DNA from 3 places in the Streptomyces sp. NPDC058371 genome. Region 3 is predicted to be linked to each of the others. Evidence: riboswitches for the same ligand, from Rfam matches in the RefSeq annotation. Region 3 holds a riboswitch; each other region holds the start of a gene.

Region 1 (10,310 bases), on a different contig from region 3:
CTGGCAGCGGGTGGGCACGTATCCCCCGCACGACCGGAACCCGTTCAGCGTCTGCTTCAGCAAAGCGCTCACGCCGGACTCCGACTCTCCCGCCGGTGTCTCGTGAGGTCCCCGGGGCCGCCGCGGCGGAGCCGTCTCGCGCGCTTTCACGCCGCCGCGTCCCTGGTGGTGCGGGGTGACCACCCCTGGTTTCTCCGTCGGATGACGGTGCTCGTGACGCGCCGGCACGTCGACTACGCGCGGGTCACCACCACACGGTGTACCTCCGCGAGCTGACCCCCGACGCCTCCGCGTCGGCCGCAGCTGCCCTGTCGGCAGCCCCGCGGCGCCTTCGCCCACCCCCGCACTCCTCCACCTCACGCGCGCCTCCGTACGCCGTACAAGGGAGAACCATGAGCCAGCCGATCGACTCCGTCACCGCGGGGCACACCCCCGAGGACGAACCCACCGGTCCCGACACCTCGGCCTGGTCGTTCGAGACCAAGCAGATCCACGCCGGTGCCACGCCGGACCCGACGACCGGGGCGCGGGCGGTGCCGATCTACCAGACCACCTCGTTCGTGTTCCGCGACACCCAGCACGCGTCGGACCTGTTCTCGCTGGCTGAGCCCGGCAACATCTACACCCGGATCCACAACCCCACGCAGGACGTCCTCGAGCAGCGCATCGCCGCGCTGGAGGGCGGTGTCGCCGCCGTGGCCCTCGCCTCCGGGCAGGCCGCGGAGACCCTCGCCATCCTGACCCTGGCGAGCGCGGGCGACCACATCGTCTCCAGCACGTCCCTGTACGGCGGAACGTACAACCTCTTCCGCCACACCCTGCCCAAGTTCGGGATCGAGGTGTCCTTCGTCGACGACCCGGACGACTCCGACGCCTGGCGGGCGGCGATCCGGCCCAACACCAAGGCCCTGTTCGCGGAGACGCTGGGCAATCCGCGCGGCAACATCCTCGACGTGCGGGCGGTGGCGGACGTCGCCCATGAGGCCGGCGTCCCGCTGATCGTGGACAACACCGTGCCGACCCCGTACCTGCTGCGCCCCATCGAGCACGGCGCCGACATCGTCGTCCACTCGGCGACGAAGTTCCTCGGCGGCCACGGCACGACCATCGCGGGTGTCGTCGTGGACGGCGGCACCTTCGACTTCGGCGCCCACGCCGAGCGCTTCCCCGACTTCAGCGAGCCGGACCCCAGCTACCACGGCCTGCAGTACTGGCCGGCGCTCGGCCCGGGCGCCTTCGCGATCAAGCTGCGGGTGCAGTTGCTGCGCGACATCGGGCCCGCCCTCTCCCCGCACTCCGCCTTCCTGCTGCTGCAGGGCGTGGAGACGCTCAGTCTGCGGATCGAGCGGCACTCGGCCAACGCCCAGGCCCTCGCGGAGTGGCTGGAGCAGCGCGACGAGGTCGCCGTCGTGCACTACCCGGGCCTCGAGTCCAACCGGTGGTACGAGGCCGGACAGCGGTATCTGCCGCGAGGTGCCGGCGCGGTGCTGGCCTTCGAGCTGCGGGACGGCGTCGAGGCGGGCAAGCGGTTCGTGGACGCCGTCGAGCTCTTCAGCCATCTCGCCAACATCGGTGACGTCCGCAGTCTCATCATCCACCCGGCGTCGACCACGCACAGTCAGCTCGACGAGGAGCAGCTGGCGGCGACCGGCACCTCGCCCGGTCTGGTCCGGCTGTCGGTCGGCATCGAGAACCTCGCCGACCTCAAGGCGGACCTGGAGGCCGGCTTCCGCGCGGCCAAGGGAGCGTCCTGAACACCGTGCCGACGAGCTCGGAGGTCCCCCTTCCGCCGGCCTCCGGGGCCTGGCGGGAGGGGGACCCGCCCGGGCGGCGCCAGTGGCACGTCCGGGAGAAGCCGCTGGCCCTGGAGTCGGGCGGCGAACTGCCGGGCGTGCGGCTCGCGTTCGAGACCTGGGGGCGGCTCGCACCGGACCGCTCCAATGCCGTGCTGGTGCTGCACGCGCTCACCGGCGACAGCCATGTCGCCGGGCCCGCCGGGCCGGGGCACCCGACCCCGGGCTGGTGGGACGGGCTCGTCGGACCGGGCCGGGCACTGGACACGAACCGCTTCTTCGTAGTCGCCCCGAACGTGCTGGGCGGCTGTCAGGGCAGCACCGGACCGTCGTCACCGCGGCCGGACGGGCGGCCCTGGGGCAGCAGTTTTCCCTTTCTGACACAGCGTGATCAGGTCGCGGCGGAGGCCGACTGGGCCGACGCGCTCGGCATCGACCGCTGGGCGCTGGTGATCGGCGGGTCCATGGGCGGGATGCGTGCCGTGGAGTGGGCGGTGACCCATCCGGAGCGCACGGGTGCTCTTCTGCTGCTGGCCACCACGGCGGCGGCGAGCGCCGAGCAGATCGCCTGGGCCGCCGTCCAGCTGCATGCCCTGCAAGGTGACCCGCACTGGTCCGGCGGTGACTACCACGACGCGGGACCGGGCCGCGGCCCGCACGCGGGGCTGGGTCTGGCCCGTCGCCTCGCCCACATCACGTACCGCAGCGAGCCGGAGCTGCGGACGCGCTTCGGACGCGCGCCGCAGGGCACCGAAGACCCCTGGAGCGGCGGCCGGTACCAGGTCGAGTCGTACCTCGACCACCACGCCGACAAACTGGTGCGCCGCTTCGACGCGGGCAGCTATCTCACGCTGACGCAGGCGATGAACAGTCATGACGTCGGCCGCGACCGTGGAGGCGTCCGCGCCGCGCTGCGCCGGGTGACCGCCAGGACCCTCGTCGCCGCGGTCGGCTCCGACCGTCTCTATCCGCCGTCGCAGCAGGCGGAGTTGGCCGCCGGGATCTCCACGGCGGACCACCTCCGGCTGGTCGAATCCCCTTACGGGCACGACGGCTTCCTCATCGAGGTGGAGCAGGTTGCAGCGCTCGTAAGGGAGTTGCTGCCGTGATGGTTGTCCCGTCACCGGGTTGAGCCCGCGGTTCTGCGCGAAGCTCGTGACGCCCCTTCGCTGCGGTGCCGCGCGGGCCGGGCACGGGGAACGCGCTGGTGGTGACGCTGCTGGTGCAGCTCGGGGTGGTGGCGGTGACGGGGCTGCCGAATCTGTGGCTACCCCGGGTGGTCGGTTGAGAGCTGAGCGGGACCGGCCGCACCCGGTACGGCAGCGGAGCCCCGAGACGGCGGCAGGGTCCTGACCGCGCGTCGCGGTCAGGACCCTGCCCCCTGCGGTGCCGCCCTGCGGCGGCGGTGCGTCAGCTCTGTGCGGCGTCGTCGCCCGCCTGCCCGGCACCCCCGGCTGCGCCTGCCTTCTCGCGCATCTTGCGCACCAGCTCCGCCTTCTGCTCGGCTGCACCCTGGCGGTCGAGGTTGCGGTACGGACCGTTGTTCTGCCGTTCGGCGCGGGACAGCTTCTTGCGCTTGCCGCCGCCCATGCCCACGGGGTTGTTGATGTTCTTGCTCACGGTCACGGGTTCTCCCGGTAATGATGTGAAGTGATCTACGGATTCATCGATGGGGGGTCGGGCGGCGACGTCAGCGGGGGCCCATCACGCTCTCACTCCGTAGATCGGCGACTGGAAGAACATGACAAAGACGTTACCCGGTCCCGTCGGCCCCGCGCACCAACCTCTTCGCCGCACGGTGTCGGCCGGGCCTTCGCCGAGCCCCCGGGATCAGCCGTTTCCTTCCGGGAGTCCAAGCACCTCCACCGGACGTGGGTCCCTCAGGACGCCACCCGCCGGGTCACCGCCTCCCTGTCCAGGGCGGCCGGCTCGGCCAGGCCGAGGTGGTCGCGCAGAGTCGTACCCGTGTAGTCGTGCCGGAAGACTCCCCGCTCCTGGAGGAGGGGTACGACCGTGTCGGCGAAGGGGTCGAGGCCGCCGGGCGTGATGTGCGGCACCAGGATGAAGCCGTCGGCAGCGTCCGCCTGGACGAGGGCGTTGATGCTCTCGGCGACGGTGGCCGGGGAGCCGACGAAGGTCTGGCGGTTGCCGGTCTCGATGACCAGATCGCGGATGGACCACTTGTTCGCGGCCGCGAGCTCCCGCCACTCCCGGGCGGTGGCCAGCGGGTCGCGGTACATCCGCACCTGCGCCCGGCCGCGGGCGATGGTGTGCTCGCTGAGATCGGGGTCGATGTCGGGCAGCGGGCCGTCGGGGTCGTACGCCGAAAGGTCGCGGTTCCAGACGAACTCCAGGTGCTTGATCGCGGTGGCGCCACTGACCTGCTGCCGGCGTACCTCGCGGGCGATTTCCTCGGCCTCGGTGTCCGTGTCGCCGAGGACGAACGACGCGGCGGGCAGGATCAGCAGCTGGTCGTGCCTGCGGCCGTAGCGGGCCAGTCGGCCCTTGACGTCGGCGTAGAACTCCCGCCCCGCGTCCAGCTTGCTGTGCCGGCTGAAGATCGCGTCCGCGTCGGAGGCGGCGAACTCGCGCCCCTCTTCGGAGTCTCCGGCCTGGAAGATCACCGGCCGGCCCTGCGGACCGCGCGGGACGTTGAACTGCCCGTGGATGTCGAAGTGTTGGCCCTGGTGCACGAAGGCTCCGGCGCGTGCGTCACGCAGGAACGTGCCGGTCTCCCGGTCGGCGACGATCTCGTCGCCGGCCCAGGAGTCGAACAGCTCGTGGGCGGTGGCCAGGAACTCCTTGGCCCTGGAGTACCGCTCCTCCTGCGGGAGGAAGCCGCCGCGGCGGAAGTTCTCGCCGGTGAAGGCGTCCCACGAGGTGACCACGTTCCAGGCGGCGCGGCCGTCCGACAGATGGTCGAGGCTCGCGAACTGGCGCGCCACCTCGTAGGGCTCGTTGAAGGTGGAGTTGATGGTGCCGGTCAGTCCGAGCCGGTCGGTGACGGCGGCGAGCGCCGCGAGGACGGTGAAGGTGTCCGGCCGGCCCACGACGTCCAAGTCGTATATCTGTCCGCCCTGTTCGCGCAGCCGCAGCCCCTCCGCGAGGAAGAGGAAGTCGAACTTGGCGCGTTCGGCGGTCCGGGCCAAGTGCGCGAACGAGCTGAAGTCGATGTGGCTGCCGGCCTGCGGATCGCTCCACACGGTGGTGTTGTTGACGCCGGGGAAGTGGGCCGCCAGATGGATCTGCTTCAGCGGCTTGTCGGTCGAGGTGGTCGACGGGTTGCTCATGACGGGGATCCCTCCGGCTCAGACGGTGGCGTAGCGGTTCGCGGGGCGGGCGAGACCGAGCAGCCCGCGCAGGGTGTCGCTCTCGTACGCACGCCGGAACGCTCCTCGGCGCTGGAGTTCGGGCACCAGGCCCCGCGTGATCGCCGGCAGGTCGTCGCCGATGACGGCGGGCCGCAGCCGGAAGCCGGAGAGTCCCGCCTGCGCCAACTCCTCGATCAGATCCGCGAGTTGGGCGGGCGATCCGGTGAAGACCCGTGCGTCGCTGGTGTACGGGTAGCCCGCCAGACCGTCCAGCCGGTCCCGGCGGGCCGCGGCCGCCGCGGGGTCCTCGTCGAGGAACACCACCAGGTCGCCGAAGAGATGCAGCGGCTCCTCCGCCCGCCCTGCCGCCGTCCGAGCGGCACTGATCGCGGCGACGACGGCTCGGGCCTCGTCGGGGTCGTGCGGGGTGACGTAGCCGATGTCGGCGGACCGGGCCACCAGCTCGAACAGGGCACCGGACGCCGTCTCGTGGGCCAGCGCGCTGACGATCGGCTGGCCCTGCGGCGGACGGGGCGTGATCGAGGGCCCCTTGACGCTGAAGCGGCGGCCCTCGAAGTCGATGTAGTGCAGCTTGTCGCGGTCGATGAAGCGGCCTGTCGCGGTGTCCCGGATCTCCGCGTCGTCCTCCCAGCTGTCCCACAGCCGGCGCACCGCCTCGACGTAGTCCCCGGCCTCCTCGAAGAGATCCGCGGTCAACTCCCGTACCGCCGGGGTGTCCAGGTCCTCGATGCCAAAGCCGGGGATCGTACGGCGGCCGAAGTGCGCGGCCTCATTCCGGCGGGCCGACACCTGCACGCGCAGACCGGCCCGGCCGCCGCTGACGTAGTCCAGGGTGGCGATGGCCTTGGAGATGTGGAACGGCTCGGTGTGGGTGGCGACCACGGTCGGCACGAGTCCGATGTGCCGGGTCAGCGGGGCGATCCTGGCGGCGACGAGCACCGCGTCGAGCCGGCCGCGCACCTGGTCGGTGCGCCCGTCGGGCTCGGTGAAACGGGACGACTGGAGGCCGAGGGAGTCCTCGATCGTGACGAAGTCGAGCAGTCCGCGCTCGGCCTCGGCAACGAGGTCGGCCCAGTAGCCGGCGGTGAGGAGGTCATGGGGACGGGCCGCGGGCTCGCGCCATGCGGCCGGGTGCCAGCCGGCGCCGTCGAGCGCGACGGCGAGGTGCAGCGGAGAAATCGGGGACACGGCAGAGTGCCTTCCTGGTCGACCATGGGAGATCGCCGGCCCTCATCCGGTGGGGCCGGCGGCGGGAGAACAGGTCAGGGGCGACAGAGCGCGCCGGCCACGCGCAGCAGATCGATGTGCGCGCGGGAGTAGAGCCGGATTCGGCGACCGGGGCGGACGGCGGCGACAGGCCTGTGGGACACGGGCGGCATGCCGCTCATCGCTCCCACCTCCGCTCCGGTCCGGTGCCTTTGACTCTCGCAACCGCGGGGCCGCGCTCTTTGTTCCGGCGGCGCCGGACGGCTGTCGGCCGCCGGTCGAGCGACCACGTGGTGAGGCGCGGAGGACCACGTGGTGAGACGCGACGAGGACCAAGTGGCGGGATTTCACAGCGGCCCACGTCGCGGGACTCCGCGGAGGACCACGTCGTGAGACTTCGTGGACGCCTTCTTGACGCCCTCACGGAGCGCCACGACACTGACGGGGACGGTCACGATTGTCAGCGCCCCTCGGCAGGGTTTCCTGCTGGTGGTCATCGGCCCCGGCCCGCTGGCAGGCAACCCTTCCACCGCGACGGGGTGCCCCGGGTGACGACCGGGTTCCGCCGGTGCGGCGGGACAAGCGTGGTCTCGCGTCTCGCGAGCCCCGAGTGCGAAGCCGGTGGGAATTGCCCAGGAACAGCTTGACGAGACGCCTGCACATCGATCTGTTGCGTGTCTCCAGCGCGTACTAGTCCGACCGATCCGGACCGGTACGAAAGCGCAGTCACTCCGTTCCGTCGCGGCGCCCACAAGGCGGCCGGGACTTTCGCATCCCATGGAGAGTCATGCCCGAGACCATGTCGCACACCTCCAGCACGGGCGCATCCTGTGCCGGCACCGCCGGCAGCGCCCTCACCTCCGGCACCCGCACGTCCGGCACAGGCACCGCCGCCTGCGCTCCGGCGCCGAGCGCTCCAGCCCCGTGCCCTCCGGCCGCGTACGCCCCGACCCGCCAGCTGCCGGCCCAGATCGGCGCGCTCCCCCGGCCCCGGGGCACCTCGTCGGCCGGTCGCGCCGAGCACATCCACAACCGGATCGGCGTCGACGTCGCCGGCGGCTTCTACCCCGCGCCGCACCGCTATCAGCTGTATCTGTCCGCGGACTGTCCGCTCTCGCTGCGTGTCTCGCTGACCCTCGGCGTACTGGGTCTGGAGGACTCGGTCGCCACCACACTTCTCGGCCTTTCCGCCGACACCTCGGACGCGTTCGCCTCGCTGCGCGGCGCCTACGAAGCCACCTGGCACCACTACGACGGCCCGTTGACCGCTCCCGCGCTGTGCGACCGCTGGACCGGACGCGTCGTCAGCAATGACACCCCCGACATTCTGCGCGACCTCGCGGGCCTTGCCGCCGGCCGCAACGGATGCGGTGTCCCCGTACTGCGTCCGTCGGCCCTGGCGGAGGACATCGACGCCCTCCGTGAGCTCCTGGACACGGACGTCACCCCGACCGCGCGGCCGCACCGGCGGACGGCGGCACTGGAGCTGCTGGACCGTCGACTCGCCGCAACCGCCTACGCGTTGGGCGAGGAACTCACCGCGGCGGACATCGACCTCTGGGTCGCCCTGGTCCACCTCGAAACCCCCGGTGCTGTCTCCCCGTACGCGCATCTGCCGCATCTGCGGGACTACGTGCGACGCCTCGACGCCCACCCGGCGTTCCGCGGGCGGGTGCTCCGCCCGGACCACCAGGTGATCTGACCGGCTGCCGCCGTCCGTCCCCGTTCGGCGATCAGCCCTACAGGGACGCGGGGTTGGCGGCGGCGCCCTCCGTGTTGAGCAGGACGACCGTAGAAGCGGGGCCGATGCCCAGGGCCGTACGACGTTCCGTGGCATCGTCGCCGGTGAGCGCGGCCCTGGTTCCGGCCAGCGAAGCGGCGCCGCAGGGGCCGGAGGAGAGACCGAGGGCGGCCAGGTCGCCGGCGGCGCGGAAGGCGTCCGCGTCCGTGACGGAGACCGCGGCGTCCAGGCCGTCCCGCAGCCGGGGCCACGCGATGCTGGACGGTGTACCGCAGTTCAGGCCCGCCATGGCGGTCCCGCCGGTGGTGACGCTCACCCGTTCACCGCGCAGGAGGCTCTCCGTCACGCACGCGGCGGTGTCGGGTTCCACCGCGAGCAGCGCGGGCGCGCGTCGTTCCGCGGGGCGGCTGCGGTAGTGGGTGACGACGGCCTGGGCCAGCGAGCCCACTCCCACGGGCACGGTGACGAGATCGGGCCCGGCGCCCACGGCGGTGGCGAGTTGGCTGTCGATCTCGGCGCAGAGGGTGGAGTAGCCCTCGACGATCCAGCCGGGAACGCGTTCGTAGCCGGGCCAGGCGGTGTCCTGGACAAGGACCGCGTCCGGGGCGGCGGCCGCCTCGGCCGCCAGGCGCACGGCGTCGTCGTAGTGGCCTGCGACCAGGGTCAGTTCGGCTCCTTCGGCGGCGATGGCGCGCGCGGCCGCCGGGTGCACCCCCTGCGGCACGAAGACATGGGCGCGCTGCCCGAACACGCGGGCCGTACGGGCCACCGCGCGGCCGTGGTTGCCGTCGGTCGCGGTCACCAGGGTCACCGGTCCCGCCGAGGCTTCCCGCTCCGCGAGCGTCCGGTGCACGGCCCAGGCCGCGCCCAGCACCTTGAACGCGGGCAGCCCCAGCCGCGCCGACTCGTCCTTCACGAAGACCCGACCGACAGCCAACTCGGCTGCCACGGCCGGGAGTTCCGTCAACGGAGTGGGGGCGTACCCGGGCAGTGCGGCGTGAAAGGCCCGCACCTGGGCCGGCGCAGGTGCGCAGGTCCAGCTCCGGGCTTCGGGGCGCGCGAACCAGTACTCGGCCACTACTCATGTCCTCCTCGCTCGCCGGGCGGCCTGCCGATACACGCGCGCGTACGGCACCCGCGACATGTCATCGGCGACCTCACCGTCCCTGGTGGCACGTACGCGGCATGACGTCACCCGGAGGGGCAACCAACAGTCCCCGAGGCATGATCCAAGACTGCGCAAAGAGGCGCTATGCATCTTGCAACGCGCCCCCTCCGCACGCCCCCCACACCTACGTTTCCTACGTGACAGCCAACTCCCAACCCCCCATAGCCGACGGCCGGAACAGAGCCGTGCGCGCGACCACCGCACAGCACCCGCGACGCACGGTCCTGCGCGCCGCACTGACCGGGGCCGCGGCCGCCGGTTCCGGGCTGGCGCTCGGTTCCCCCGCCGTCGCCGCCGGCTCCCCCGCCGTCGCCTCCACCACACGGCCCTCCACTCCCGAAGCCGCCCTGAGCGCACTGGCGGCGGGCAATCGACGCTGGCGCACCCTGCGCGAGCAGCACCCCGACGAGACCTCCACCATCCGGGAGGAACTGATCGCCGGGCAGCACCCCTTCGCCGTCATCCTCGGATGCGTCGACTCCCGGGTGTCACCGGAACTGGTCTTCGACCAGGGCCTCGGCGATCTGCTCACTGTGCGCTCGGCGGGCGAGGTCCTGGACGAAGCGGTCATCGGCAGCATCGCCTATGGCGTCCTGGAGCTCGGCATCCCCCTCGTCATGGTCCTCGGACACCAGTCGTGCGGCGCCGTCTCGGCCGCCGTACAGGCGGACGGCAGCGGCCAGAAGCTCCCGTCCCACATCCAGTATCTGGCCGACCAGATCAGCCCGGCGATAGACCACTCGGTCGACGGCGACGCACGCATCGACGCGACCATCACCGCCAACATCCGTCTGGTCAGGTCCCGGCTCGCCGCCGAGCCCGATCTCGCCGCCAGGATCGAGACGGGCCAACTGGCCGTCGTGGGCGCCCGGTACGAGCTCACCACTCAGCGGGTCCACCGCATCAGCTGACTGCCGGCGGGGCCCTGCCACCGTCGGGGGTGGGAGGGTCCCGCACAGGGCGTCCGCCATCCAACGGGGGCTGGAAGCTGCGGGCGGACGCGCCCGCGACAAACGGACGCACCGGAAGCCACTCTGCCCACCGCAGCGACCGGGGCGACCGGCCGGCGA
Region 2 (10,310 bases), on a different contig from region 3:
CGCCGTCCGGGCCGAACTGCCCGGATTCCTGGACGAGATCGGCGCCTGGCAGGGCACCTGGATCGAGGAGAAGGGGCGCGCGGTCGCGGTCCACACCCGCCGTGCGGCGGACCCGCAGGCCGCCTTCGAGACGCTGCGCGAGCCGCTCGCCGGCCTCGCCACCCGCCACGGCCTGATCGTCGAGCCGGGCCGGATGGTCCTGGAGCTGCGGCCCCCCGGCATGGACAAGGGCGTCGCCCTCCTGGAGTACGTCCGCGAGATCGGCGCGGAGGCCGTCCTCTACGCCGGCGACGACCTGGGCGACCTGCCCGCCTTCGCCGCCGTCGACAAGCTCCGCTCCGACGGCGTCCCGGGCCTGCTGGTGTGCAGCGGCAGCGTGGAGGTGGCCGAACTGGCGGACCGCGCCGACCTGGTGGTGGACGGCCCGCCCGGCGTCGTCGCCCTGCTCACGTCACTGGCGTCCCGACTCGGCTGACTGCCGTAGGACGACGTGCCGGGCGTCGTGGGCTGCGGACCTTGTTCGAGGGCCGGCTCGGCTGACGGCCGTGGGCCGTTCGTGATCAGGCCTCCAGGGCGTGCAGCTGCTCCAGGAACCACTGGGCGGGCGGCAGCGCCGTCGCCGCGGCGGCCAGCCGCTTGGTGCGCCGGACGCGTTCGTCGACCGGCATCGTCAGCGCCTCGTGCAGCGCGCGGGCGGTGCCGATCACGTCGTACGGGTTCACCGTGACCGCGTCCTCGCCCAGCTCCTCGTGCGCCCCCGCCTCCCGGGACAGCACCAGCACGCATCCCTCGTCGGAGACGACCGGCACCTCCTTGGCGACCAGGTTCATGCCGTCCCGGATGGGGTTGACGAGCGCCACGTCCGCGAGCCGGTAGGCGGCCAGCGAGCGGGCGAAGTCGTCCTTGACGTGCAGCACCACCGGGGTCCAGTCCGCCGTCCCGTACCGGGAGTTGATCTCGTCCGCGACGCGCTGCACCTCGGCCGTGTAGTCCCGGTACACCGCCAGGTCCTGGCGGGAGGGATAGGCGAAGGCGACGTGCACCACCCGCTCGCGCCACGACGGCTGGTCCTCCAGGAGCTGCCGGTAGGCCAGCAGCCCGCGCACGATGTTCTTCGACAGCTCGGTCCGGTCGACCCGCACGACCGCCTTGCGCGGGGCCCCGTCGGAGGTGGTCCCGATCTGCTCCCGCAGTGCCGCCATCCGCTCGTCGACGTCCGCCTCGTGCGAGCGCCTCCGCAGGAAGTCCGCGTCCGCGCCCAGGCCGTGCACACCGATCCGGGTGTCCCCGACACCGCCGACGAGCGCGTCGCAGCAGGCCGTGAAGGCGCTCGCCCAGCGGTGGGTGAGGAAGCCGAGGCGGTCCGCGCCCAACATCCCGCGCAGCACCTGCTCGGCGATGTCGTCCGGCAGCATCCGGAAGTAGTCGACCGGCGCCCACGGGGTGTGCGAGAAGTGCCCGATGCGCAGATCGGGCCGCAGCTCGCGGAGCATCCCGGGCACCAGGGTCAGGTGGTAGTCCTGGACGAGGACGGAGGCACCGGACGCCGCCTCGTCGGCCAGCGCCTCGGCGAAGGCGCGGTTGTAGGTCTCGTACGAGGCCCACTGGCGCCGGAACTCCGCGTCGAAGGCCGGCTCCAGCGGGGTCTGGTACAGCATGTGGTGGACGAACCACAGCACCGAGTTGGCGATGCCGTTGTACGCGTCCGCGTGCACCTCGGCGTCGATGTCCAGCATCCGCACGCCGTCCTCGCCGACCCCGCGCCGCACCGCCTCGCGGTCCCCGTCGCCGAGCGCGGCGCACACCCACAGGGCGCCCGCGTCGGGCCCGATCGCGGACAGACCCGAGACCAGCCCGCCCCCGCCGCGCTTGGCGTGGAGCGAGCCGTCCTCGCGTACCTCGTAGGAGACCGGGCCGCGGTTGGAGGCGACGAGAATCTGGTGGGCGCCGTGCGTGGAAGCCATAAGCCTCAACCTAGCCCGGCTCGGAAACGCTCAAACGTACGGGCCGAGTACGGCGAGACCGTATACAACCGGCGGATTTCGTCACTGAGTGTGTCCGGCGGTCCGGTCAGGCCACTCTGCGTGTCTGGTACTCCCTGATGTCCACCATCGGCGGCCGTTCCTCCGTGTCCACGGAGTAGGTGCGCGGCTCGAAGCCGTCCTCGCCCCGCTCGAACTGGGTGAGGGCGGGACGGATCAGATGCCCGCGGGCCAGCCGCAGCTGCGCGGTCCGGTAGATCGCGGCGGCCATCCGGCCCAGCGCCTGCCCGTCCTGATGGCGGTGCTTGCGGACGCCGACGTCGACCTGGGCGAGCGAGTCGAGGCCCACCAGGTGCAGGGCGTCGACGAGCATGCCCAGCTCGACGCCGTACCCGACCGGGAACGGGAGCTGTTCCAGCAGGGAGCGGCGGGCGGCGTACTCCCCGCCGAGCGGCTGGACGAACCCCGCCAGCTGCGGCCAGTGCATGTTCAGCAGCGGGCGCGCCATGAGCTCGGTGACCCGTCCGCCCTGGCCCGCCGCCGAGCCCAGAGGCCGGTCGTACATGGCCTTGACGAGGTCCACTCCGGGGTCGGTGAGCAGCGGCCCCACGATCCCGGAGACGAAGTCGGACGAGAACTCCTTGAGGTCCGCGTCGATGAAGCAGACGATGTCACCGCTCGTCACCAGCAGCGACCGCCACAGGACCTCGCCCTTGCCGGGGACGGCCGCCAGACGCGGCAGGATCTCGTCCCGGTGGACCACGCGGGCGCCCGCCGCGGCGGCCACCTCCGAGGTGCGGTCCGTCGAACCCGAGTCGACCACGACGATCTCGTCGACGAGCGGGATCTGCTGCATCAGATCGTGGCGGATGACGGCGACGATCTCGCCGACGGTCTCCTCCTCGTTGAGCGCGGGCAGCACTACGCTGACCGTCGAGCCCGAGGTGCGTTTCGCGGCAATGAGCTTGTGGAGCGGGCGATCGGTCATGGACCAGGAGCGGGTGCTCAGCCAGCGCTCGACTTCTTCCAGCACAGTCTGCGGCTCCTCACTGTTCGATCACATGGTCCTTCAGGTATGTGATCCATCTCGCGGTTCGGACGACTATCTCAACTGTCCTGGCCTTCGGTTACAGTCTTGAACAACGCGGATGACCATCGCATGTCCTGGCGCGTCCCCGTGCACCACCGAACAACAACTGAATACCGCTCATCCAGAGGGGCAGAGGGATACGGCCCGTTGAAGCCCCGGCAACCCTCCAGTCGGTTCTCGTCACTGATCGCTGCTGATCAGTTCCGCGAGGCTCCCGACTAGGGAAGGTGCCAAATCCGTCTCACGGCGAAGTGCGTCGTGAGGAAGATGAGGAGAAAGGGCCTCGCCTCCATGGCTGCGCAGACAGTTGCAAGCACCACGAACTCCGCCACCGCCGCGAACTCCGTCGATCTGGGTCCCGCCGCGGCTCTCTCGTGCCGGGAATGCGGACACCGCGTGCCGCTCGGCCCGGTCTTCGCCTGCGAGGAGTGTTTCGGCCCGCTGGAGATCGCGTACGACTTCTCCGGCTACGACACCGAGGAGCTCCGCAAGCGCATCGAAGCGGGCCCCGCGAACATCTGGCGCTACGCGCCGCTGCTGCCGGTCCCCGCGGACGTCGCCGAGAAGCCGAACATCAACCCGGGCTGGACCAAGCTCGTCCAGGCCGACAACCTGGCGCGCGAGCTGGGTGTCGACTCCGGCAAGCTCTTCGTCAAGGACGACTCCGGCAACCCGACGCACTCCTTCAAGGACCGCGTCGTCGCCCAGGCGATCGAGGCCGCCCGCGCCTTCGGCTTCACCACCCTCTCCTGCTCCTCCACGGGCAACCTGGCCGGCGCCGTCGGTGCCGCCGCCGCCCGCGCCGGCTTCCGCTCCTGTGTGTTCATCCCGCACGACCTGGAGCAGGGCAAGATCGTCATGGCCGCGATCTACGGCGGCGAGCTCGTCGGTATCGAGGGCAACTACGACGACGTGAACCGCTTCTGCTCCGAGCTGATCGGCGACTCGGCCGGCGAGGGCTGGGGCTTTGTCAACGTCAACCTGCGGCCGTACTACGCGGAGGGCTCCAAGACCCTGGCGTACGAGATCTGCGAGCAGCTCGGCTGGCAGCTGCCGGACCAGCTGGTCGTGCCGATCGCCTCCGGCTCCCAGCTCACGAAGATCGACAAGGGTCTGAAGGAGCTGATCGAGCTCGGGCTCGTCGAGGACAAGCCGTACAAGATCTTCGGTGCCCAGGCCGAGGGCTGTTCGCCGGTGTCCGTCGCCTACAAGGCCGGGCACGACGTCGTACGGCCGCAGAAGCCGAACACCATCGCCAAGTCGCTCGCCATCGGCAACCCGGCCGACGGGCCCTACGTGCTCGACATCGCGCGGCGCACGGGCGGTGCGGTGGAGGACGTCAACGACGAGCAGGTGGTCGACGCGATCAAGCTCCTCGCGCGCACGGAGGGCATCTTCGCCGAGACGGCGGGTGGCGTGACCGTGGGTGTCGCGAAGAAGCTGATCGAGAACGGGCTGCTCGACCCGACGCTCACGACGGTCGTCCTCAACACGGGTGACGGTCTCAAGACGTTGGACGCGGTGGCCGGTACGGGGCTCACCGCGACGATCCGCCCGAACCTCGAGTCCTTCAGGGAAGCTGGGCTCGCGTAAAGGTCGTTGTTTCTCTGCGGGCCAGTGGGGGCTGGTCGCGCCCACGCGGCGGAGCCGCACAGTCAACGGAGCCCCGCGCCCCTGGAGGGGCGCTTCCGACCGGAGGTCACAAGGCATGAGCGTCAACGTCCGTATCCCCACCATCCTGCGCACCTACACGGGCGGCAAGGCCGAGGTCCCCGCCGAGGGCAAGACCCTCGCCGAGGTCATCGCGGACCTGGAGAAGAACCACACGGGCATCGCCGCGCGTGTCCTGGACGACCAGGGCAAGCTGCGCCGCTTCGTCAACGTGTACGTGAACGACGACGACGTCCGCTTCGAGCAGGGCCTGGAGACGGCGACGCCGGACGGCGCGGGCGTCTCGATCATTCCGGCCGTGGCCGGCGGCTGCTGACGGGCTGAAGGCCGGACAAACGGCCGCAGCCCCGGTCCGACCACTCAGAGTTCACCGAATTGCCCTCTCCGTGAGAGAAACGGAGGGGGCAATTCTGCATGGTTGAGCGCGGTACAGTTGGGGAAGCCGCTTCTCCTTTCATGCCGGGCGCATATGAGCCTTCGCTCGGTGCCCGACAAGAAGTAGCCAAAATGCCCGGTATTTTTGTGCCGATTACGGCATTTATGGGGCCCGACTTGCCCTGAATGTGTGCAAATTCTCCACATATTCCCGATCGGGCTTGCCCAGAATTCTCGTCCGATTGACCTGTTGCAGACGGCAGTTGGACAGATACATTCAGCCGCGGTCGACGCGTTCCGGCGCACACCCCCAACCGTTTGGGGGGTGAGGTCTGACCCGGATCCGCGAAGTGTGGATCTGTGCAAGGGCCAGTAATAGGGGAGTTAGGCATGGCTCAGGGCACCGTCAAGTGGTTCAACGCGGAGAAGGGGTACGGCTTCATCGCGGTCGACGGTGGTGCGGACGTCTTCGTGCATTACAGCGCGATTCAGATGGACGGCTACCGCACCCTTGAAGAGGGTCAGCGAGTGGAGTTCGAGATCTCGCAGGGCCAGAAGGGTCCGCAGGCGGACATGGTCAAGCTCGCCGTCTGATCTAGGCGCGATCGACCACCGACGCACGCACTCACGTCGAAGGGCTCCCATCCCCCCAGGGTTGGGAGCCCTTCGGGCGTTCCCGGGCAGCCCGCCGGGTACCGTCCGGGCGTTCCCGGATCGCCCGCCGGGTCCTGCTTCGCGCGTCCCCGGACCGCCCCGGGGTTCCCGACAGGCGCTTGCACTCGGAGGGGTCGAGTGCTAATCATTGGCGTTAGCACTCTGAAGGTGAGAGTGACAACTATGGACCGGGTCGGTGAGGCCCGCAGGCCAAGTGGGGCAAGGAACCACGAGGCACGCAGGCCGTCCGTCGCGGGCGCCAACACGGTCCGGAGCAATCCACCCCAGTCCGGGAGGACCACTTCACATGGCCAAGATCATCGCGTTCGACGAGGAGGCACGGCGCGGTCTCGAGCGCGGGATGAACCAGCTCGCCGACGCCGTCAAGGTCACCCTTGGTCCCAAGGGTCGCAACGTCGTCCTCGAGAAGAAGTGGGGCGCCCCCACGATCACCAACGATGGTGTTTCCATCGCCAAGGAGATCGAGCTCGAGGACCCGTACGAGAAGATCGGCGCTGAGCTGGTCAAGGAAGTCGCCAAGAAGACGGACGACGTCGCCGGTGACGGTACGACCACCGCGACCGTTCTGGCGCAGGCGCTGGTCCGCGAGGGCCTTCGCAACGTCGCCGCGGGTGCCAACCCGATGGCCCTCAAGCGTGGTATCGAGAAGGCCGTCGAGGCCGTCTCCGGCGCCCTGCTCGAGCAGGCCAAGGATGTCGAGACCAAGGAGCAGATCGCTTCCACGGCCTCCATCTCCGCCGCCGACACCCAGATCGGCGAGCTCATCGCCGAGGCGATGGACAAGGTCGGCAAGGAAGGCGTCATCACCGTCGAGGAGTCCCAGACCTTCGGTCTGGAGCTGGAGCTCACCGAGGGTATGCGCTTCGACAAGGGCTACATCTCGGCGTACTTCGCCACCGACATGGAGCGTATGGAGGCCGTCCTCGACGACCCGTACATCCTGATCGCCAACTCCAAGGTCTCCAACGTCAAGGACCTGCTCCCGCTCCTCGAGAAGGTCATGCAGTCGGGCAAGCCGCTGCTGATCATCGCCGAGGACGTCGAGGGCGAGGCCCTGTCGACCCTGGTGGTCAACAAGATCCGTGGCACCTTCAAGTCCGTTGCCGTCAAGGCTCCGGGCTTCGGTGACCGCCGCAAGGCCATGCTCGGCGACATCGCCATCCTCACGGGCGGCGAGGTCATCTCCGAGGAGGTCGGCCTCAAGCTGGAGAACGCGGGCGTCGACCTGCTGGGCCGTGCCCGCAAGGTCGTCATCACCAAGGACGAGACCACGATCGTCGACGGCTCCGGCTCTGCCGACCAGGTCGCCGGCCGGGTCAACCAGATCCGCGCCGAGATCGAGAACTCGGACTCGGACTACGACCGCGAGAAGCTCCAGGAGCGTCTGGCGAAGCTGGCCGGCGGCGTGGCCGTCATCAAGGCCGGTGCCGCCACCGAGGTCGAGCTCAAGGAGCGCAAGCACCGCATCGAGGACGCCGTTCGCAACGCGAAGGCGGCCGTCGAGGAGGGCATCGTCGCCGGTGGTGGCGTGGCCCTCATCCAGGCCTCCTCGGTCTTCGAGAAGCTGGAGCTGACGGGTGACGAGGCGACCGGCGCCAACGCCGTGAAGCTCGCCCTGGAGGCCCCGCTCAAGCAGATCGCCGTCAACGGTGGTCTCGAGGGTGGCGTCATCGTCGAGAAGGTGCGCAACCTGCCCGTCGGTCACGGCCTGAACGCCGCGACCGGTGAGTACGTCGACATGATCGCCGAAGGCATCATCGACCCGGCGAAGGTCACGCGCTCTGCCCTGCAGAACGCCGCGTCCATCGCCGCGCTGTTCCTCACCACCGAGGCCGTCATCGCCGACAAGCCGGAGAAGGCCGCTGCCGGCGGCGCTCCGGGCGGCATGCCGGGCGGTGACATGGACTTCTGATCCTGCCGGATCAGGCTCGTCCTTTCCGAGGGCGGCACCCCTTCTCCAGGGGGTGCCGCCCTCGGGTGTTTTCCGGTGCCGCCGCCGGTGTTCCCGGTGTGCTCCGTGCGGCCGATGAAGGCCGGCGTGGCCGGGATCACAGCCGGGGGAGGTGGGGCGGCGGAATGACCTGGCGGGTGGGTCGGTTGACGGGGGAGGGCTGGTTGATGCATGTGCACATACCAGCTGGAATGTCCGACTCCCGACCACTCCCCGAACTTTGAGGAATCCCCCACGTGACTACCACCGCCTCCCCCTCCGCCTCGGCCACCCGGGCGGCCCAGATCCTGTCCCGGCCGGTCTCGCTGAACGGCCTGACCGTCCCCAACCGGATCGTGATGGCGCCGATGACCCGGCAGTTCTCCCCGGGCGGCGTGCCCGGTGAGGACGTGGCGTCGTACTACGCGCGCCGCGCCGCCGCGGGCGTGGGCCTGATCGTCACCGAGGGCACGTACGTGGGCCACGAGTCGGCCGGGCAGAGCGACCGCGTCCCGCGGTTCCACGGCGAGGAGCAGCTGGCGGGCTGGGCGAAGGTCGCCGACGCCGTGCACGCGGCGGGCGGCCGGATCGTGCCGCAGCTGTGGCACATCGGCACGGTGCGCAACGCGGGCGACCCGCCCTTCGCCGACGCCCCGGCCGTCGGCCCCTCCGGTCTGCGCCCCGACGGCACCGAGGGCGGCAAGGCGATGACGCAGGCCGATCTGGACGACGTCATCGCGGCGTTCGCCGAGGCCGCCGCCGCAGCCGAGCGGATCGGCTTCGACGGGGTCGAACTGCACGGCGCGCACGGCTACCTGATCGACCAGTTCCTGTGGGAGGGCACCAACCGCCGCACCGACGCGTACGGCGGCGACCCGGTGGCCCGTACGCGATTCGCGGTCGAGCTCGTCGCCGCCGTGCGCGCGTCGGTCTCCCCGACCTTCCCCGTCCTCTTCCGCTACTCGCAGTGGAAGCAGGACGCGTACAAGGCCCGGCTCGCGGAGACCCCGGCCGAGCTCGACGCCCTGCTCACCCCGCTCGTCGAGGCCGGCGTGGACGCCTTCCACGCCTCCACGCGCCGCTACTGGCTGCCCGAGTTCGACGACTCCGACCTGAACCTGGCCGGCTGGACCAAGAAGCTCACCGGCAAGCCGTCCATCACCGTCGGCTCGGTCGGCCTGGACGGCGACTTCATCAAGGCCTTCCAGGGTCAGGGCGCCGAGACCAAGACGATCGACGACCTGCTGGACCGTCTGGAGCGCGACGAGTTCGACCTGGTCGCCGTCGGCCGTGCGCTGCTCCAGGACCCGCAGTGGGCGGCGAAGGTCCTCGACGGCCGCCTCGGCGAGCTGGGTGCCTACGACCCGGCGTCGCTGCGCAGCCTCGCCTGAGCCCTACACGTTCCCCATCGGCTCGATGTCGATCTTGACCGGGGTGCCCCAGATGCGCAGGACCTCGTAGTCCGTGAACTCATGGACCAGGCGGTAGGCCATGCCGGGCCGCGGGGTTCTGCGCTCGGCCGCGAGGTAGCGCTCGGCCTCGAGGCGGTCGCGCCGCGGGGTGCCGCAGAGCTGCCACGCCTGGCCGCTCCACACCTCCGGGAGCCAGCGCTGCTGAGGCTGGGGGCGGTCCTCGCGAACGCCGTAGCGGGACTTGGTGCGGTCGGGGGACTCGTCGGGGCCGGCGGAGCGGCCGTGCCCGTAGGCGCCGTTGACCTGGGAGCGGCGGGCGGTCCTGCGGCGGGTCTCGCAGAGCAGGCAGAGGTCGCCGGCCCCCTCGTCGACCGGCCCGTTCGGATGCTCGGCGCAGCGTGTGGTGGGGACCGCGGTGGTGACGGTGTCGTCGAGCAGGTCGAGGGCCCGCTTCAGGTCGGCCTTCACCTCGTGCAGCTTCGCGTCGGCGGTGTCGGCGCTCAGCACGTCCCCGTGCTCGCCGAGCAGCCGCAGGGCGCGGCCCAGAGCGGTCAGCTGTGCGTGGTTCACGGTGTTGGGTTCCCTCCCCGGGCGGTGCTCTGTCCTACCGCAGAATCGCACACGTCTCGGACAGTCCCGTCGAAGCCGAAGAACCAGGTGGCCGCGAAGCCGGTGAGATAGCCGGTCAGCAGGCCGCCCGCGTAGATCGCGGCGGTCAGGGCCAGGGACCGGTTGCCGGACAGCAGGGGGAACAGGGCCCAGCCCGAGGGGCCGATCGCCGTCGAGCCGACCCGGTCGCCGAGCATCGAGAAGAACCCGACGAACGCACCGCCGGCGGCGCCGCCCGCGCAGGCCGTGACGAACGGCCGCCCGAGCGGCAGCGAGACGCCGTAGATCAGGGGTTCGCCCACGCCCAGCAGGCCGGCCGGGAGCGCCGACCTGATCGTCGTCCGCAGCGACTGGTCGTGGCGCAGCCGGACGTACACCGCGAGTGCCGCGCCGACCTGGCCCGCGCCCGCCATCGCCAGCAGGGGCAGCAGGACGGTGTAGCCCTGCTGCTCGATGAGGGTGGTGTGGATGGGGATCAGCGCCTGGTGCAGGCCGAGCATCACCAGGGGCAGGAAGAGGCCGCCCAGGACCAGACCGGCGAAGGCGCCCGTGGTGGACAGCAGCCA
Region 3 (10,310 bases):
ACCCGGCTGCGTCCGGAGCCGAAGGCCACCCTGGAGCCGGGAGCGCTGCCCATGGTCCTCGAACGGCGCTGAGCCCGCCGCCCCACCCGAGTCATCCGCCGACACCCGTCATCGAAGGACACCCGAGGCATGAAGACCCACCCCGACACGTCCCGGCAGAGCCGACGCGTCGTCGCGGCGCCCCACCGACTTCCGCTGGTGGGGCACGCCCTGCTGCTGGCGCGCAACCCGCTGGACTTCCTGGCGTCACTGCCCGCCCACGGCGACCTGGTCGAGCTGCGCATCGGCACCAAACCGGCCTATCTGCCCTGCCGGCCGGAGCTGGTGCAGCAGGTGCTGCTGAACGCCCGGGTCTACGACACCGGCGGGCCGGTGAAGGAGAAGGCCCGTCCCATCCTGGGCAACGGGCTGATCACGTCCGACTGGGCAGACCACCGCCGGCAGCGCCGGATGGTGCAACCGGCCTTTCACGCCACGCGCATCGCCGCATACGCCGAAGTGATGCACGAGGAGTGCAGCGCGCACGCGGACACCTGGACGGCCGGACAACCGGTGGATGTCAGCGACGCCATGCAGGCGCTGACCGCGCGGGTGACCGCCCGCTCCCTGTTCTCGACCGAGATGGCGCCGCACTCGGTCGCGGAGATCCAGCGCAGCCTGCCTGTCATGGTGCGGGGCGCCTACCGCCGGGCCGTGGATCCCACCGGACTGCTGGCCCGGCTCCCGCTGGCCGCCAACCGCGAATTCGACACGGCACTCGGCCGGTTGCACGCCCTCATCGACGGCATCGTCGGCGACTACCGGCGGTCCGGGGAGGACCGCGGCGACCTGCTCTCGGCGCTGCTGGCCGCCCGGGACGACGAGGACGGCGGCCGGATGTCGGACCAGGAGATCCACGATCAGGTGATGACCCTGCTGCTGGCAGGTGTCGAGACCACGGCCAGTGCACTGACCTGGGCCTGGCACCTGCTCGCGAGTCATCCCGAGGCGGAGGCGCGGCTGCACGCCGAGGTCGACGAGGTGCTGGGCGGCCGGGCGCCGACCTATGCGGATGTGCCCCGGCTGGCGTACACGCAGCGGGTGTTCACCGAGACCTTGCGGCTGTACCCGCCCGCCTGGATGTTCACGCGGATGACCGCCGAGCCCACGGAACTGGGCGGACATCTGCTGCCTTCCGGTACGGACGTGCTGATCAGCCCCTATGTCATCCACCGCATCCCGGAGCTCTTCGCGCGCCCGGCGGCTTTCGACCCGGACCGGTGGCTGCCCGAACGCGCCCAGGACGTGGCACGCGGCTCGTATCTGCCGTTCGGCGGCGGCAGCCGCAAGTGCATAGGCGACGTCTTCGGAATGACGGAGGCGACCCTGGCGCTCGCTGCCCTGGCCTCGCGCTGGCGCCTGCGCCCCGTCCCGGGCACCGTGGTGAAGGCCCGGGCGGGCATGAGCCTGACCGCCGGGCCGCTGCCGATGGTGCCGGAGCCGCGCTGACCCGTCGCCCGAGTACCTGATGCGGCGGTGCGCAACGAGGTGCACCGCACCCTGTGTGCGCATCCGCCCGTAGATCGATAGGGGTTGTCGACGAACTCCTGGCCGAGTGCTGACAGGTCCTCAAAATCATCTGGGAACAAAAGTGTTCGTCACTTCGAACTCGTTCGAACCGACCATCGAATTCAAATAAACAGGGAATGGTCCCCGTTTAGCGGCGGGGGCCGTACCGGTGAAACGGGGAGTGGTCCACGGTTACTGCTAGGGTGCCGCCCATGGTGAGCAGTAAGGAGCCGCGGACATCCCTGCGCAGCGATGCACGACGCAATCGCGAGACACTGATCACCGTCGCCCGGCAGCTCTATGCCGAGCGCGGGGTGGACGCCCCGCTGGATGAGATCGCCCGCCGGGCAGGCGTCGGCAATGCCACGCTCTATCGGCACTTCGCCAGCCGAGCCGAACTGATCGAAGCCGTCTTCCGGGACTCCCTCGCGCCGATCCTGCGCGCCGCCGAGAAGGCCCGTGACCAAAAGGATGCCTGGGCGAGCCTCACCGCCTACCTCGACCATGTCTTCGCTCTGCTCGCGTCCGACCGTGGCGCCGGCGACCTGATGACCACCGAGACGGAGGGCGTGCCCACCCTCGACACACTGCGCGACGCCAACCGACGCACCCTCGAAAGCCTTCTGCGCCGCGGCCAGGACCAGGGCACGATCCGCGCCGACATCACGGTCGAGGACCTGATGTTCCTGCTCGCGGCGCTCGGCCGGGCCGTGCCCGCGGCACCCGACTCGTGGCGCCGTTACCTCGCCCTGCTGCTGGACAGCCTGCGCCCCGGTACCGGCTGTCCCCTTCCGGCTCCCTCGCTCGGCCCGGAGCGACTCGGTGCCGCGCTGCGTGACCTGGGCACCGCGCCGCCGAGGACGCGGGACCATGACCGGCCCACTCACCTGTGAGGATCGGAGACTCCGCACCATGACCCGCCGGCGCGCCATATCCCCTTTCGAGAGCGTCTACTTCCTCGACCTGGGGGCCGCCGGTCTGCCGCTGTACGACATGCCGGCCTACGTCGAGTCCCTGGTGCGCGGCCGCATCGACCCGGCCCTGATGGCCCGGGCCCTGGGTCTGCTGACCGAACGACACCCTCTCCTGCGCTCCGAGGTGGTGCACGGCGACGCGGGGCTCCTGCTGCGGGTTCGTGACCGGGTCCAGCCGCCGCTGACGCTGCTCGACGGCATCGACGAGCCCTTCGCCGAACTGATCAACTCACGGCCCGACTGGACCGAGAGCATGCTCCACGCGTGGCTGCTCACGGACGGCGAGCGAAGTCAGGTGGTACTCGGTGTCCATCACGGCGTCGCCGACGGCCGCTCCGCCTTCGCCGTACTGGACGAGTTCTGGCGGTACTACACCGCTCTGGCGGCCGGCGCAGACCCTGCTCCGGAGCGACGCGACGTGCTGCCGGAGGCCATCGACACCCGCCTGGCCGACGCTTTCCCGGAGGGTGAGATCGACGCCTTGGCCGACGCCCTGGCGCAGGCCGCGAGCATCGACACCAAGCCCGCCACGCTTCCCACCGAGGGCATGGGGCGGCCCGACCGCCCGGTCGAGTCGCGCCGCTTCGTCGTCGACAGGCTGGAGTTCGACCCCCGGACCACCGAGTCGGTGGTCGCCGCCGCCCGTGCCCAGGGCGTGACCGTGAACAGCCTCGTCACCGGACTGCTGCTGACCGCCGTACGCGCGCAACTCGCGCCCGAGACCGGCCCGTTGCCGATGGTGTGCGGCCACGGCGTCGACCTGCGCACCCGCTTGACGCCCGAACTGCCCCTGAGCACCGTGCTCAACTGCGTCACCGGACTGCAGACAGCCCTTGCCGTGTCGCACGACGACCGCCTCGACGCCGTCGGCCGAGAGGCGGCCGACCAGATCGCTGGCGCGCTGGCGCGCCGTGACCCGGAGCGCTTCCTGCTCGCCGCACTCCGAGCGGGTGCCCGGGGGATCGCCCTGCCCGTGCCGGTCGTCAGTTACGGCATCTCCAACGTCGGCCGGATTCCCGCTCACCCCGTTCCGGAGGACGTGCACCTGCTCCGCTTCGGAGGCACCGCCAACGCACCCGGCATGCCGCCCAAGATCGTCGCCGCCGGCTTCGGGGGGCGGCTGCTGCTGCAGAACGAGTACGACAGCTGGACCTACGGCCCGGAACAGATGGCACGCCTGCGAGAGGCGCTGCGCGGCTCGGTGGAGGACCTGGCACGTTGACGGTGGTGCGGGCCTGTCCACCGCCGCACCCTGCGGGCCGGGCGGACGTCCATGGTCCACCCTTTGGTGAGCCACGGATCAAGTCTTAGAGTGAAGGCCCCAGCGCGCACCAAGGGAGAACCCAGCCGTGATCACCGCGATCGTGCTCATCAAGACCAGCGTGGACCGGATCCCCGAGATCGCGGAGTCGATCGCCGCCCTCGAGAGCGTCAGCGAGGTCTTCTCCGTCACCGGCACGTACGACCTGATCGCCATGGTCCGCGTCAAGGCGCACGACGACCTGGCGGACGTCATCCCCGGCAGCATCAGCAAGATCCCGGGCGTCGAGGGCACCGACACCCACGTCGCGTTCCGCACGTACTCCCAGCACGACCTGGAGGCGGCGTTCGCGATCGGCCTCGACTCCTGAGCCGGGACCTGCCGTGAACGCCGCCTCCGGGCGCTGAAGCTGTTCGCGCGAGGCTGTTCCCGGGACCTCAGACGGCGGGCACGCAGCGCCCGTCCTCGGTCCGGTACTGCCACCGCGCACCGTCCCGCACGAGCTCCTTCACGGCGCGCACGAAGCGCTCCACGTGCTCGTCCGGGGTGCCGGCGCCGAAGCTGACGCGGATCGCGTTGAGGGACTTCTCGCCCGGCGCGGCCTCGGGGGCACCGCACTCGCCCTGGCTCTGCGGGTCGCTGCCCAGCAGCGTGCGCACCAGCGGGTGGGCGCAGAACAGACCGTCGCGCACCCCGATGCCGTACTCGGCGGACAGGGCGGCCGCGAAGTGCGAGCTGTTCCAGCCCTCGACGACGAAGGAGATGACGCCGACCCGCGGGGCGTCGTCACCGAAGAGGGACAGGACGCGGACCTCGGGCACCTCGGCGAGACCCGCGCGGACCGTGTCGATCAGATACCGCTCGCGGGCCACCAGGGTGTCGAAGCCGGCCTCGGTCAGGGCCTTGCAGGCCGACGCGATCGAGTGGACGCCGATGACGTTCGGCGACCCGGCCTCGTGACGGGCGGCCGTCTCGTGCCACTCCACGTCCACTCCCCCGTCCTGCCGCCGCGAGACCTTGCGGCTGGCGCCGCCGCCCGCGAGGTACGGGTCGGCCTCGGTCAGCCAGTCGGCGCGGCCCGCGAGGACACCGGAGCCGAACGGGGCGTACAGCTTGTGGCCGGAGAAGGCGACCCAGTCGACGTCGAGCTCCTGCACCGAGACGGGGTGGTGCGGGGCGAGCTGCGCGGCGTCGAGGACGATGCGTGCGCCGTGCGCGTGGGCGGCCGCGGCGAGTTCGCGCACCGGCCACAGCTCGCCGGTGACGTTCGAGGCACCGGTGACGCACACCAGCGCCGGGCCGTAGGGGTCGCGGTCGGCGAGCGCGCGCTCCAGGGTCGCCACTGCCTCACCGGGCGTCCGCGGGGCGTTCAGGTACGTCACCCGGGCGTCCCGCCACGGCAGCAGCGAGGCGTGGTGCTCGGTCTCGAAGACGAAGACCTGGCAGTCGGCCGGCAGCGCGGCGGCGAGCAGGTTCAGCGAGTCGGTGGTCGAACGGGTGAAGACGACCTGGTCGTTCTCGCGGCAGTCGAGGAACTCGCCGACGGTCGTGCGGGCGTTCTCGAACAGGTCGGTGGAGAGCTGGGACAGATATCCGGCCCCGCGGTGCACGCTGCCGTAGTACGGGGCGTACGCGGCCACGTCGTCCCACACCCGCTGGAGGGCCGGGGCGCTCGCGGCGTAGTCGAGCGCGGCGTAGGTGACTTCGCCGCCGGTGACGAGCGGGACGGTGACATCCCGGCCCAGAACCGGCAGCGGGGCACAAACGGACTGGTCGGCGGCAACAGTGGAGACGGACACGGCGAACTCCCGTAAGAGGCAGGCGAAATCACCACGCGAGCGGGTGCGGAACGCACGGCTCGGCGCAGAAAAGGTGAAAGGGGTATGCGGAGGCGGGGCTCTACGCCCTATCGCATTCGCTTGCTCACAGAAGGCTCCCTGAATGACCAGGACCCCTGGGCTGTGTCCACTCGGAAGAGGGCAAGGGGTCCGCGCTTGCCGCAGACCTCGCTGCCTACGGCCTGGTCTTCACCCGGGGCACCCCGCCACGGACGGAGGGTTGCCGGACAGCCGGCCGGGGCCTGATGGCTGTCGCTCATGACCTGCCCAGCATCTTGCCACATGATCGTCCCGTCGCAACCCCGTGTCCGGATGCCGGGACGACGACGGCCCCGGCCCGGTCCGGAGGGGCGTGCAGCCGACGCTCCGGGTACGGGCCGAAGCGGGCGGGGCCGAACCCCCCGCCCGCCGCAGGCGCTACGCGTTCGTGGCAGCCACCCACCGCTCGAGAGCCCGCTTGGCGGCCCCCGAGTCGATGGCCTCCGCCGCCTGCTCCATACCGGCGTGGATCTGCTCCGCGAGCGACCCGTCGCCGGGCGACAGGGCGACCAGGGCAGCCGCGGAGTTCAGCAGCACCGCGTCCCGCACCGGCCCCTTCTCCCCGTTCAGCAGCCGGCGCGCGACATCCGCGTTGTACGACGCGTCGGCGCCCCGCAGGGCCTCCACCGGGACCAGCTCGATCCCGACGTCCCGCGGATCGAAGCTCTCCTCGTGGACCTTCCCGTCGCGTACGACCCACACCTTCGACGTCGACGTGGTGGTCAGCTCGTCGAGGCCGTCGTCGCCCCGGAAGACCAGCGACGAGTTGCCGCGCTCGGCGAAGACACCGGCCACGATGGGCGCCATCCGGGGATCGGCGACACCGACCGCCTGCGCCCTGACCCGCGCGGGGTTGGTCAGCGGACCGAGGACGTTGAACGTCGTGCGGATCCCCAACTGCCCCCGCGCCGCCGCCACATGACGCAGCGCCGGATGGAACTTCACCGCGAAGCAGATGGTGATCCCGGCTTCCTCGGCCACCTCGGCGACCCGCTTCGGGGTCAACTGAAGATTGATGCCGAGCTTCTCCAGGACGTCCGAGGAACCGGACGCGGAGGACGCGGCCCGGTTGCCGTGCTTGACGACCTTGGCACCCGTGCCGGCCACGACGATCGACGACATGGTGGAGATGTTGACGGTCTTCGCGCCGTCACCGCCGGTGCCGACGATGTCGACCGTCGCCCCGGGCACCTCGATCAGATTCGCGTGCTCGTACATGGCCCGGACCAGCCCGGAGATCTCCTCGACCGTCTCGCCCTTGGCCCGCAGCGCCACGAGGAACCCGGCGATCTGCGCGTCCGTCGCCTCGCCCCGCATGATGCGGTCCATCGCCCAGGCCGTGTCGTCCGCGCTCTGGTCACGGCCGTCGAGAAGGCCGTCCAGCACCACGGGCCAGGAACGGCCCGCCGCGATGTCGCCTCCAGCGGGGGTCACAGCACTCATATGCCGCTCCTGGGTTCGTAGACACGTACAAGAAGTCACGTACACGACGTGTGACAAGCAGGGTCCACCCTATCCAGGCCCGGGGACGGCAAAGAGCCCCGTCCATGCAATGGACGGGGCTCCAGCCGTGGCGGTCGCGCGGACCGGTCAGGTGATCAGTGGTGGCCGTGGCCGCTCGTGATCTCCTTGTACTCCTCGACCGTGGGCTTGGGGATCTGGCTGTCCTCCCCGTAGAGGCCCTCGCTCAGCTTGGCGCGCAGCTTCTGCGAGCCCTTCACCTTGCGCTCGACACCGTTCTCGTCGACCGCGGGGCCGATCTGGGCCGGCTGGTACTGCTCGTGCGCGGTGAGCGTGTGCAGGGCCTCCTGGCTGAGCGGCTCGTGCACCTCGATGAACTCACCGTGCGGCAGGCGCTTGATGATGCCCGACTCGCGGCCGTGCAGCACCTTGTCCCGGTCCCGGCGCTGGAGGCCGAGGCAGATCCGCTTGGTGATGAGGAACGCGAAGACCGGTCCGACGAAGAAGAAGATCCGGACGAACCAGGTGATCGAGTTGATCGACAGGTGGAAGTGCGTGGCCCAGAGGTCGTTGCCGCCGCCGACCAGCGTGATCATGTACATCGTGACCCAGGCCACGCCCAGACCCGTGCGGGTCGGGGCGTTGCGCGGCCGGTCCAGGATGTGGTGTTCACGCTTGTCGCCGGTGACCCAGGACTCGATGAACGGATAAGCCGCCAACGCGCCGAGCACGACACCGAAGAGCACCAGCGGGACGAACACGCCCAGTACGAGCGTATGACCCCAGAGGTTGATCTCCCAGCCGGGCATGAACCGGATCAAACCCTCGGCGAAGCCCATGTACCAGTCGGGCTGGGCGCCCGTGGACACCTGGTCCGGGCGATACGGGCCCATGGCCCAGATCGGGTTGATCGAGGCGATCGCCGCGATGGCCGCGATGACACCGAAGACCAGGAAGAAGAAGCCGCCCGCCTTGGCCATGTAGACCGGCAGCAGGGGCATGCCCACGACGTTCTTCTCGGTCTTGCCCGGACCCGCCCACTGGGTGTGCTTGTGGTAGAAGACCAGGATCAGGTGGCCCACCACCAGGCCGAGCATGATGCCGGGCAGCAGCAGGATGTGGATCGAGTAGAACCGCGAAACGAAGTCGTGGCCCGGGAACTCGCCCCCGAAGAGGAACATCGAGATGTACGTGCCGACGATCGGCGTGGACAGGATCGCGCCCTGGGTGAAGCGGACACCGGTGCCGGAGAGCAGGTCGTCCGGGAGCGAGTAGCCGGTGAAGCCGGTGAACATGCCCAGGACGAACAGCAGGAAGCCGAACAGCCAGTTGATCTCACGCGGCTTGCGGAACGCACCCGTGAAGAACACGCGCATCATGTGCACGAACATGCCGGCGAGGAAGATCAGCGCCGCCCAGTGGTGGATCTGCCGGATCAGCAGACCGCCACGGACCTCGAAGCTGATGTGCAGCGTCGAGCTGAACGCCTCCGACATCAGCTGTCCCTGCAGCGGGACGTAGCTGCCGTGGTACTCCACCTCGTTCATCGACGGGTGGAAGAACAGCGTCAGATACACACCCGTGAGGATGATGATGATGAAGCTGTAGAGGCAGATCTCGCCCAGCATGAAGGACCAGTGGTCCGGGAAGATCTTGCGCATGTTGGACTTGGCCAGGGAGTAGATCCCCAGTCGGCCGTCCGCCCAGTCGGCCACCCGCTCACCGGCGGGCGCCTTCTCGCGCGAACGCGGCTCATTGCTTGCAGTGCTCATCCGCGCTCCCAGAAAGCAGGACCGACGGGCTCTTCGAAGTCGCCGAGCGCCTGAAGGTAGCCCTCATCGTTCACGCTGATGCGCAGCTGCGGCAGAGCGTGACCGGCCGGGCCGAAGATCACTCGGGCACCGTCGGAGAGGTCGAAGGTGGACTGGTGGCACGGGCAGAGAACGTGGTGCGTCTGCTGCTCGTACAGGGAGATCGGGCACCCGACGTGGGTGCAGATCTTCGAGAACGCCACGATGCCCTCGTGCGCCCACTCGAGCTCGCGCTTGTCCTTGATGTTGTCCGGCTGCAGCCGGATGATCATCAGGGCCGCCTTGGCGATCTCGTCCTGGAACTCCTCGTCGTGCTCCTCCAGGCCCTCGGGCTTGGCGAAGGTGAGCGAGCCGACGGCGACGTCCGAGGGACGCAGCGGCTCGTTCGTGTTCATGTTGACGAGCAGCTTGCCCTTGGACCAGAGCGTGTGACGCATCTTGTCCTCGGGCAGCGGACCCAGGTCGCGCAGCAGGACCACGCCGGACAGGGGCACCAGGGCCAGCGCGCCGAACATCGTGTTGCGGATCAGCTTGCGCCGGCCGAACCCGGACTCCTTGGCACCCTGCGCGAAGTCGGCGTGGACCTTGGCCCGTACCTCCGGCTCCGCCGCGATCGGGTGCCGCTCGTCGGCGACCTCCACGTCGGACATCAGCGTGCGGGCCCAGTGGACCGCGCCCGCGCCGATCGCGAAGAGCGCGAGGCCGAGCGTCATGCCCAGTGCGAAGTTGAGCGCGCTGATGTGACCGAGCGGGAAGATGAAGACCGACTTGTCGGCCGGGATCGTCACGAACGAGGCGATGAACCCGATCGTGGCCAGCATCGACAGCGTGAACAGCATGGCGACCACGCGCTCGGAGCGCTGGGCGGCCCGCTCGTCGATGTCCTGGACACGGTGCTCGTGGGGCGGCAGCCCCGGGTCGGCGAACGGGTTCTTCTCGTCCGCTACGCCGACGGCACCGTGCCCGTGCTCGTCGATGGCCCGCTCGGCGGGCAGGTTCTCTTCTGGAATGTCTTGGCTACTCATGACTTCTTGGCCTTTGCGGTCCGAGCGGCGACCCAGACGGCGACGGCGATCAGGGCGCCGAGTCCGAAGATCCAGGCGAACAGACCCTCGCTGACCGGCCCGAGGCCGCCCAGCTCAAGACCACCGGGGCTCTCGGTGTCGCTTCCGTTGACCGCGTGGAGGTACGCGATGATGTCCTTCTTGTTCTTCTCCGACATCGTCGTGTCGGGGAAGGACGGCATGTTCTGCGGGCCGGTCTGCATGGCCTCGTAGATGTGCTTCGGGTCGACGCCTTCAAGGCTCGGCGCGTACTTGCCCTCGGACAGTGCACCGCCCTTGCCGACGAAGTTGTGGCACTGCGCGCAGTTGGTGCG

Evidence for each region. A riboswitch is a leader RNA that binds a small molecule or an ion and turns the genes downstream of it on or off. The one in region 3 is predicted to bind S-adenosylmethionine.
Region 1: it holds a riboswitch for S-adenosylmethionine, as region 3 does, so the genes downstream of both, ACFWM2_RS08990 (glutathione S-transferase family protein) here and ACFWM2_RS17400 (aminotransferase class V-fold PLP-dependent enzyme) in region 3, are expected to answer to the same signal.
Region 2: it holds a riboswitch for S-adenosylmethionine, as region 3 does, so the genes downstream of both, thrC (threonine synthase) here and ACFWM2_RS17400 (aminotransferase class V-fold PLP-dependent enzyme) in region 3, are expected to answer to the same signal.

Annotation. Positions count from the first base shown of each region.
Region 1 covers NZ_JBHXJC010000002.1:315,530-325,839, forward strand. Annotated here, with positions in the region: gene ACFWM2_RS08955 (GNAT family N-acetyltransferase) at 1-106, shown strand, start outside; gene ACFWM2_RS08960 (bifunctional o-acetylhomoserine/o-acetylserine sulfhydrylase) at 393-1,754, shown strand; gene ACFWM2_RS08965 (homoserine O-acetyltransferase) at 1,760-2,902, shown strand; gene ACFWM2_RS08970 (DUF6243 family protein) at 3,204-3,419, opposite strand; gene ACFWM2_RS08975 (NtaA/DmoA family FMN-dependent monooxygenase) at 3,674-5,083, opposite strand; gene ACFWM2_RS08980 (LLM class flavin-dependent oxidoreductase) at 5,102-6,313, opposite strand; gene ACFWM2_RS08985 (putative leader peptide) at 6,388-6,513, opposite strand; SAM riboswitch class IV at 6,781-6,922, shown strand; gene ACFWM2_RS08990 (glutathione S-transferase family protein) at 7,119-8,033, shown strand; gene ACFWM2_RS08995 (diaminopropionate ammonia-lyase) at 8,071-9,150, opposite strand; gene ACFWM2_RS09000 (carbonic anhydrase) at 9,378-10,151, shown strand.
Region 2 covers NZ_JBHXJC010000003.1:150,099-160,408, forward strand. Annotated here, with positions in the region: gene otsB (trehalose-phosphatase) at 1-475, shown strand, start outside; gene ACFWM2_RS12315 (trehalose-6-phosphate synthase) at 561-1,964, opposite strand; gene ACFWM2_RS12320 (glucosyl-3-phosphoglycerate synthase) at 2,071-3,015, opposite strand; SAM riboswitch class I at 3,187-3,346, shown strand; gene thrC (threonine synthase) at 3,364-4,665, shown strand; gene ACFWM2_RS12330 (MoaD/ThiS family protein) at 4,781-5,059, shown strand; gene ACFWM2_RS12335 (cold-shock protein) at 5,509-5,712, shown strand; gene groL (chaperonin GroEL) at 6,080-7,705, shown strand; gene ACFWM2_RS12345 (NADH:flavin oxidoreductase) at 7,981-9,114, shown strand; gene ACFWM2_RS12350 (hypothetical protein) at 9,118-9,705, opposite strand; gene ACFWM2_RS12355 (PTS transporter subunit EIIC) at 9,702-10,310, opposite strand, start outside.
Region 3 covers NZ_JBHXJC010000005.1:20,826-31,135, reverse strand. Annotated here, with positions in the region: gene ACFWM2_RS17425 (cytochrome P450) at 1-72, shown strand, start outside; gene ACFWM2_RS17420 (cytochrome P450) at 130-1,488, shown strand; gene ACFWM2_RS17415 (TetR/AcrR family transcriptional regulator) at 1,761-2,441, shown strand; gene ACFWM2_RS17410 (hypothetical protein) at 2,461-3,744, shown strand; gene ACFWM2_RS17405 (Lrp/AsnC family transcriptional regulator) at 3,872-4,153, shown strand; gene ACFWM2_RS17400 (aminotransferase class V-fold PLP-dependent enzyme) at 4,221-5,582, opposite strand; SAM riboswitch class IV at 5,769-5,885, opposite strand; gene trpD (anthranilate phosphoribosyltransferase) at 6,039-7,103, opposite strand; gene ACFWM2_RS17390 (cytochrome bc complex cytochrome b subunit) at 7,259-8,893, opposite strand; gene ACFWM2_RS17385 (Rieske 2Fe-2S domain-containing protein) at 8,890-9,957, opposite strand; gene ACFWM2_RS17380 (c-type cytochrome) at 9,954-10,310, opposite strand, start outside.